DNA from 2 places in the Clostridium sp. LS3 genome. Region 1 is predicted to be linked to the other one. Evidence: a T-box and tRNA genes for the amino acid it is inferred to sense, from the RefSeq annotation. Region 1 holds a T-box; the other holds one or more tRNA genes.
What was found. A T-box is a leader RNA that pairs with one kind of tRNA and senses whether it is charged. The one in region 1 lies ahead of trpS (tryptophan--tRNA ligase), so its partner is inferred to be a tRNA-Trp.
Positions count from the first base shown of each region.

Region 2: it has a tRNA-Trp gene. The T-box ahead of trpS (tryptophan--tRNA ligase) is inferred to sense a tRNA for this amino acid. The anticodon was not compared.

Region 1 is NZ_CM143921.1:2,829,918-2,834,123, forward strand. It holds gene ACZJV1_RS13245 (acyl-CoA dehydrogenase family protein) at 1-532, opposite strand, end outside; gene trpS (tryptophan--tRNA ligase) at 1,080-2,096, opposite strand; T-box leader at 2,144-2,390, opposite strand; gene ACZJV1_RS13255 (hypothetical protein) at 3,472-3,696, opposite strand; gene ACZJV1_RS13260 (nucleoside phosphorylase) at 3,878-4,206, shown strand, end outside.
Region 2 is NZ_CM143921.1:3,516,418-3,520,623, forward strand. It holds gene ACZJV1_RS16535 (two-component regulator propeller domain-containing protein) at 1-2,014, opposite strand, end outside; tRNA gene ACZJV1_RS16540 (tRNA-Trp) at 2,156-2,231, opposite strand; tRNA gene ACZJV1_RS16545 (tRNA-Trp) at 2,395-2,470, opposite strand; gene ACZJV1_RS16550 (metal ABC transporter substrate-binding protein) at 2,510-3,403, opposite strand; gene tsaE (tRNA (adenosine(37)-N6)-threonylcarbamoyltransferase complex ATPase subunit type 1 TsaE) at 3,618-4,079, shown strand; gene tsaB (tRNA (adenosine(37)-N6)-threonylcarbamoyltransferase complex dimerization subunit type 1 TsaB) at 4,076-4,206, shown strand, end outside.

The DNA.
Region 1 (4,206 bases):
CTCCTATGTCCGGAGTTGTTACTGCAAATACAACATAAATATCAGCTTTATCTGCATTAGTTATAAAAATCTTTCCACCATTTAAAATATAATAATCGCCTTCTAGTTCAGCAGTAGTTTCTGTTCCACCAGCATCACTTCCAGCATTAGGTTCAGTTAAACCAAAGGCACCAATTTTTTCACCTTTAGCTAAAGGAATTAAATATTTTTGCTTTTGCTCTTCATTTCCATAGGCAAAAATTGGATATGTTCCTAATGAAACATGGGCTGATAGAATTACACCTGTACCTCCATCAACCCTAGAAAGCTCTTCAACTGCAATGGCATAACTAAGTGCATCTAAACCTAATCCACCATACTTCTTAGAATAAGGAGTTCCTAATACACCCATTTCTCCTAACTTTTCTATAGCCTCATCTGGAAATTTACTTTCCTTGTCCAACATAAATGCTATAGGCTTTATTTCAGTCTCTGCAAATTCTCTAATTTTCACACGAAAAGCTTCGTGCTGTTCTGTAGTCTTAAAAAACATAAACTTGCCTCCTCTTATTTAGTGTTTTATTTAATTTTTATAAATTTTTTAAAATTTATAAAATATGTAAGTCTAATATCAAAATACACTATTCTAATAATCAAGCTAAAACTTATGTTGTTATGTCCTTATGTGTTATATACTCTATACCAATTAATATCTATTATTCCAGTTTTTCTCTTTCTTAATAATAATTATTATAAAACTCTAAATATCCATTGTCAAATTTTTCTGTAAACAATTCCAGTTTTATAATTAATATTAGTGCCTACTAGATAATATTATTTATATCTAAAACTATATATTCATTTTAATCTTAATAAGAAGAACTTTTTATAATTCACTCATCAGAAAAAGTGTAGCTAATATTATAAAAATAGTTTACTTGAGAGGTACAAAAAGAAAATTTACACACATTTTTGCATAGGCTTTTACAATAATTTTAATAACAAAAAAAGTATGTTATTCATTAAAAACAACATACTTTTTACTGCAGTCGGTACTCATCACTTTTGTATCCTCAAACCAGCACTTTACAAAGTCAACATCACTTAAAATAATTTATTCCAATAGTATCTCTAACCTCATCTAAAGTATTTGAAGCTACTTCTCTTGATATTTTACTCCCTTGAAGTAAAACACTATAAATGTAATCTATATTTTTTTCTAATTCCCTACGTCTAGCCCTAATTGGTTCTAGCTCTGCTTGTAAAACTTCATTTAAGAATTTCTTTACTTTTACATCACCGAGTCCACCTCTACTATAATGCTCCTTCATATTTTTTAAAATTTCTTTATCCTTGCAGAAAGCATTTAAATACGTAAATACAGGATTATCTTCAACTTTACCTGGATCTTCTACTCTTATATGATTTGGATCTGTATACATTGCCATAACCTTCTTAGCTATAATATCTGGTTCATCAGATAAATAGATTGCGTTATTTAGAGATTTACTCATTTTTGAATTTCCATCGACACCTGGCAATCTTCCCATACCATTTATGGGAATTATAGCCTTAGGTTCTACTAATATTTCTTTACCGTAAATACTATTAAAGCTTCTTACTATTTCTCTAGTTTGTTCTATCATAGGTAGTTGGTCTTCTCCTACTGGAACTATAGTAGCCTTAAAGGCTGTTATATCTGCTGCTTGACTTACTGGATATGTTAAGAAACCTGCTGGAATACTCAATTCAAAGTTCTTTTCTTTTATTTCATTTTTCACTGTTGGATTTCTTTCAAGTCTTGAAACTGTAACTAGATTTAGATAATGCATTGTTAATTCGTTTAACTCTGGTATTTGTGATTGAACAAATATTGTAGATTTTAAAGGATCTATTCCTACTGCTAAATAATCCAATGCTACCTCTATTAAATTTTTTCTTATTTTCTCTGGATTCCTAGCATTATCAGTTAAAGCTTGTTGATCTGCTATCATTATGAAGCTTGTGTAATCCCCATTATTTTGTAGATCTACTCTCTTTTTTAATGAACCTACATAATGTCCAAGATGCAACTTCCCTGTTGGTCTATCACCTGTTAATATGATTTCTTTACTCATAATCTTCACTCCTTAATTCTTTGCAAAATAAAAACTCCGTCCTAAATAAATAGGACGGAGATAAACCGCGTTGCCACCTAAATTGTATAGTAAAATATACTATACCACTCCTTTTCAAGTACTACCATACTCTATCTGCTATAAGATGCAGCCCACCACTTAGATACTCTGATAATCATTTCTCATCGTTCCTCAAAGGTCCATTCACTAAATCTCTTCTTGTTAGGATTCCACCACCCCTAACTCTCTTTATTGAAGCTTAATATAGCTACTACTCCTTATCTTTGGATGTTATTATTTAAATTTATTACATTTTACATCAAATACTCTTAATTTGCAATCTTATAATACTTAAATTTCCTTGACAAATTCCTATTTATCAATCTCCTATTCTCTTCGAAATATATATCATAAGTAAATTATAGCATAAATTCATGGTATTATTTAATTTTCAAAGAACATATTTTATTGTTTAGATTAATAAAATTTCTTATATTTATTAAAAATAAAAAGACCACAATATAATATTCAATTTAGACTGATATACTTCCCGCAGTCTCTTATATAAAGCCTTCTACTAAAATGGTGGGGTACTAATTCTATTTAATTATTATGTTTATGCTTGTTTTAGCATAAAACATCTTTAAAGGCTAGTTATATCAATGATTTAGGTGTAGTTACTACATAAATTAATTAGGTAACTACTATATACCCCATTCTTCTTTTAACTTATTAACTATTTTCATCATCTCCCCATCATCTTTTACTATATTTGGGTGATATGCCTTTCTAAAGTTTCATATAGTTTCTTATATTTACTTTTATATTCTTCATTGCGGTTATTATGTTTATTACTATGATAGTCACCATATAAATTATAATTATTGTAGTTACTTTTAAAGTTTTCATAATAACTACGTTCCTGTTTTTTTAATTCATACTACTTTTTTATATTGTTTAACATTTTTTAGTACTCCAAATATATCATAACAATAATCATATGAATTTTTGCCATACACTTTTTCAAACTTTTCTTTTTCTTACACGTATCTCTTTAATATATCTTCGCTCATTCTTGCTGGATTACAAAAACTTAATTTCTACCTCTCAATAGAGTGTAATCTATACTCATTTGTTATTTAGCTTTGAGAATAAAAAATATCACAAATTCATTTCTGAATGATGCGACATTTTAATCTGATACTTCATATTAATGGAACTTTTCCTTAAAGTGTTTTCGTAATCCTGCAATCTATTTAATCAAACCTTTATAAGCTTTTTGCAATTTGATTTCTTGTAATAGTTTCCCATACTCACTTAAACTTTTACTCAATGATTCCATTCTCTATTCCTCCTAAATGCTATAAATAAATTCCTATTTTTCACAATGTAACGCTACATCCTTAATATAACTATCTCCTGCATAAAGCTCAATTATCTCCTGTTTTTCCAAATCATTGAGCCTATTAATATTCGCAATATAATCACCATGGCTCTCGCCATTAATCATATTCTTAACTACCGTGCATTGGCATACAACCTTTTTAGTGGATGCTGAGTTCTTCATTCTTTCTTTTGCTAGTTTATTAAATAATCTCATAATATTCATCTCCCAATTATAAATGACCTGTTTATTATTAATATATATAAATTCAGATTGCTTTTTTAACATTCAACCCCATCCTAAATTGGAATTTAAAGGAGGAAATATTTAAAATATGAGTATTATAAAAAACGAAATTCCAATTTTAGAGTTTGATACAGAACATAAATCGGTTATTATGCCAAATCACGAAAAACTTGACTTACATCTACCACGAAAGGCTGTTTTTGCATTTCTCGGTGAACATATAGATAAATATGCAAAAAATCATAAATGTGTACAAGTATCTAATTTTATTTCAGCAACAAAAATATACCCTATATATGTAACTAACTATAGAGGAGAAAATATTTGTTTGTGTCAAGCGCCAGCGGGTTCAGCACCAGCAGCACAGTTATTAGATTGGTTAATAGGTTATGGTGTTAAGGAAATTATTTCTGCTGGTTCGTGTGGAGCATTAGAGAATTTTCCTGAAAATACTTTCCTTATTCCTAAAAAAGCTTTAAG
Region 2 (4,206 bases), 690 kb from region 1:
AAGTAAGTCCATTAATTCCACCAAAGAACATTTCGCCTTTCTTGCTTTTAAAGGAGGCGAAACCATTAAATTCATTTCCTTGTAATCCATCAGTAACATTAAAATTTATAAACTTGTTTTTATCTACATCATATTTAGATATTCCATAATTTGTACTCATCCATGGATTTCCATTATCATCTATTAAAATTCCATATATAAAGTTATTTGATAAACCTTCACTTTCTGTGTATCTATGAAATTTTTCTGTGTATTTATTAAATTTATTTAGTCCATATTGCGTTCCTATCCAAAGATTATTTTTATTATCTACTCCAATTGATTTTATTGCATTAAAACTTATACTTTCTTCATCGTCTTCATTATTTCTATAGTTTTTTATAATTCCTGTCTTTTTATCTAAACCTATTAGACCTCCATCTAAGCCAGATGCTATCCATATAACTCCAGATTTATCCTGTACTATATCAGAAAATATGTTTTCTGTTATCCCATTACTAAGTAAAATATTTTTATATGATTTAAAGGTCTCTTTTCTATCAAAAGTACATAACCCATCTCTAGTACCTATCCATAAAAGTCCCTCATCATCAATATATAAAGTTCTTACGTCATTAGAGACTAAACTATTTTCATCATGATTGTTAAAATATCTAGTAAAGCTTTTGGTTTTTTTATCATATTTATTTAACCCATGTTCTGTTGCTATCCAAATTTCATTTTCAATTCCAGCTATATCTCTAATATAATCATTACTTAATGAATTAAAATCATCTGAGCTTTTAAATTTTGTTATATCACCTTTTTTTCTATCTATTACATTTAATCCTTCGTGTACTGTACCTACCCATAAAAGCCCATCATCATCTTCATATATTCCAGCAATCATGTTTTCACTTATCGAATTAGCATTAAAAGGATCATTCTTATAATTTTTAAATGAGGTTTTTGGATTAAATAAACTTATTCCATCATAGGTTCCCACCCATAAAGTTCCAGATTTATCTTCAAATAAACTTAATGTATTATTACTTACTATACTTTGAGGATCATATATTTTTGATTCGTATGTTATAAACTTTTTTTCATTCTCATCAAATCTGCTTAATCCATTATTAGTTGCTACCCATAAAAGACCTCTACTATCCCTTAATATGTACCTTACAAAATTACCAGGTATAGATGAATCTTTTTTAGGATCATTGATAAATGTTTCTATTTCATTTGTTTTTAAATTTAATTTATTTAACCCTCCACTATATGTACCAATCCATAAATTATCTGATTTATCTGCATATAATTTAAAAATAAAATTATCACTAATTGAATTAACTGATTCATTAGAGTAATATTTTATAATTTCTTTTGAACTATTTACAATTTTATTTAATCCATCCTCTGTTCCTACCCATAAATCCCCATAAGAATCTTCAACAATAGAATAAACAAATTGACTACTTAAAGAGCTCTTTTCTTCACTAGAGTTATATAGCCTTTCAAAGTTATCACTTTCTTTATTATAAATATTTAACCCATCTTCTGTAGCTATGTATATCTCACCTTTTGAATTTACTAAAATTTCTGTTACATTATAGTTTGACAAATTACATCCGTCTACTCCAGGTAAATAAATTTTTATTTCTTTTGTATTAATATTTATTTTATTTAATCCCCTAGAAGTTCCAACCCATATATTACCTTCTTTATCTTCATTAATCGCAGAAATATAATTACCACTTATGCTATTGGGTTTATCTTTTCCATATCTAAATACTTCAAATTTATTACCATTATATTTATTTAATCCATCAGCTGTACCAATCCACATGTACCCTTTACTATCTTGAAATAAATACTCAACAGATGTTTGAGATAAACCATCCTCTATTGTAATTCTTTTAAAATTAATATTTTTATCTTCATTAGTTAATGCTAATGCATCATAACTTATATTTATTAATAGAGTAATACTTATAAAAATTATAAACGATACCTTGTATAGTTTTTTCCTCATACTCATCCCTCATAGATAAATTTTAAAATATATTATTAATTATATCAGATTTTGGCAAATTTTATATAAATAATTGCAGTTGATTTTAATCTAATAAAAAACATGAAAAAATAAGAGAGTGTAAAATCTTACACTCTCTTATGGCAGGGGCAGTAGGACTTGAACCCACAACCAACGGTTTTGGAGACCGCTACTCTACCAATTGAGCTATACCCCTCCAACAAAAATTATTCTATCATGATATTTTAATCTTTGTCAAGATAATAATTCATTACTTATAATCAAGTCTCATTTTAATACTATATTGCCTATTAACTATAACTATATAATATAACATAACAAAACAAAAAGCCAGCGATTTAGAATCGCTGGCTTTTACTTGGCAGGGGCAGTAGGACTTGAACCCACAACCAACGGTTTTGGAGACCGCTACTCTACCAATTGAGCTATACCCCTTTGCAACAATAACTATTATATCTTATGTAAACATAAAAATCAACTATTAATATTAGTTTTTGTTTTTATGCTATTAATTAACTTGCTTGTATTATCAATTAATACATCATCATTGCTTTCTGTGTTTAACTCTATATAAATACAATCGACTTTTATTTTATTTTTTAAATCATCTATATGACCTAATTCATTATCATGAACAAATACAATGTTAGATTCCTTTATATCGCTATCATTAATAATATTTTTTATGCTATTATCTTTTATTTTCTTAGCTTGTATTCCAAGATCTCTAAACAAATAGTCAAATTTATCTGTATCTGTAACTATAATATAATCTTTATACTTCTTTAAATCTTCTTTTGTCTTTGTCAAGAAATCATCTAATTCTTTAACAACCTTATTATAATTATCTTCATAATAGCTTCTATTTTTAATGTCCTTCTCTTGTATTGAAGATTTTATATTATATAGTGCAATCTTATATTCACTAAACCCTAATAGGTAATATGGATTTTCTTCATTTACTGCTTTTAACTCTGTTACCATTGGTCTTATTCCTCTACTCATATTTATAATTCCTAAATTTGAGTTTTTAGAATTTTCTATTATATCATTTACCCATTTTTCATATCCCAATCCATTGTATATAAATAAATCCATATTCAAGATATTATTTAGAACATTATCATTAACCTGAAAAGCTTTAATGTCCTTTTCAGTATTTAATAGATATTCAACACTATGTTTATCACCAACTAATGATTTAACCATTTTATATTGTTCTTTATTAACAGTTAATATGTTTAAAAAAATATCCTTTTGCTCATCTAACTCATCAGTAGGATTAGCCATTAATGGATTATAAGAAAAAGTTAGTCCTAAAAATAAAATAGAAGTAAAAATAACTAACGCATATGTTAATTTTTTCATAAAATTTTCCTCCAAGGAATATATAATCTCTCTCTACTTTTATCATATCTTATCATTAATATATAAAAATTACAAATTACTTATACAGTAAATTATTTATATTTTACTACAATTCAATTCGTTTTACCATATTATGTATATTATTTTAACTTTCCTTTTTTTATTATTTTCGATAGAATATATTAATATAGAATATTTAGAAAGGAGATTATTTATGCATTTTTACGTTAATAGTTTGGAAGAAACTACCAATATAGGTTATTCCATAGGTAAACTTTTGAATCCAGGTGATATAATTTGTTTAACTGGTGATTTAGGAACTGGTAAAACTCATATAACTAAAGGAATTGCTAAAGGATTACACATTGATGAACATATAACTAGCCCCACTTTTACTATTGTTAATGAATATGATTCAGGTAGGCTTAAACTATATCACTTTGATGTTTATAGAGTTAGTGATCCCGATGAAATCTATGCAATTGGATTTGATGACTATATATTCTCAGAAGGTGTTTCTATAATTGAATGGGCTAATTACATAGAAGAAATTTTACCTAAGGAATATTTACATATTTTAATAGAGAAGGACTTATCAAAAGGCGAAAATTTCAGAAAAATTTCAATTACTCCATATGGAGACCGATATAATTATATAAAGGAGTTAAATTTATGATAGTTTTAAGTATTGATTCAGCTTCTAAAGTAGCAACCGCTGCACTTTTAAGTGAAAATGCTTTAATAGCTGAATATACATTAAATAATAAAATGGAACATTCAACTTTGATAATGGATATTATAGA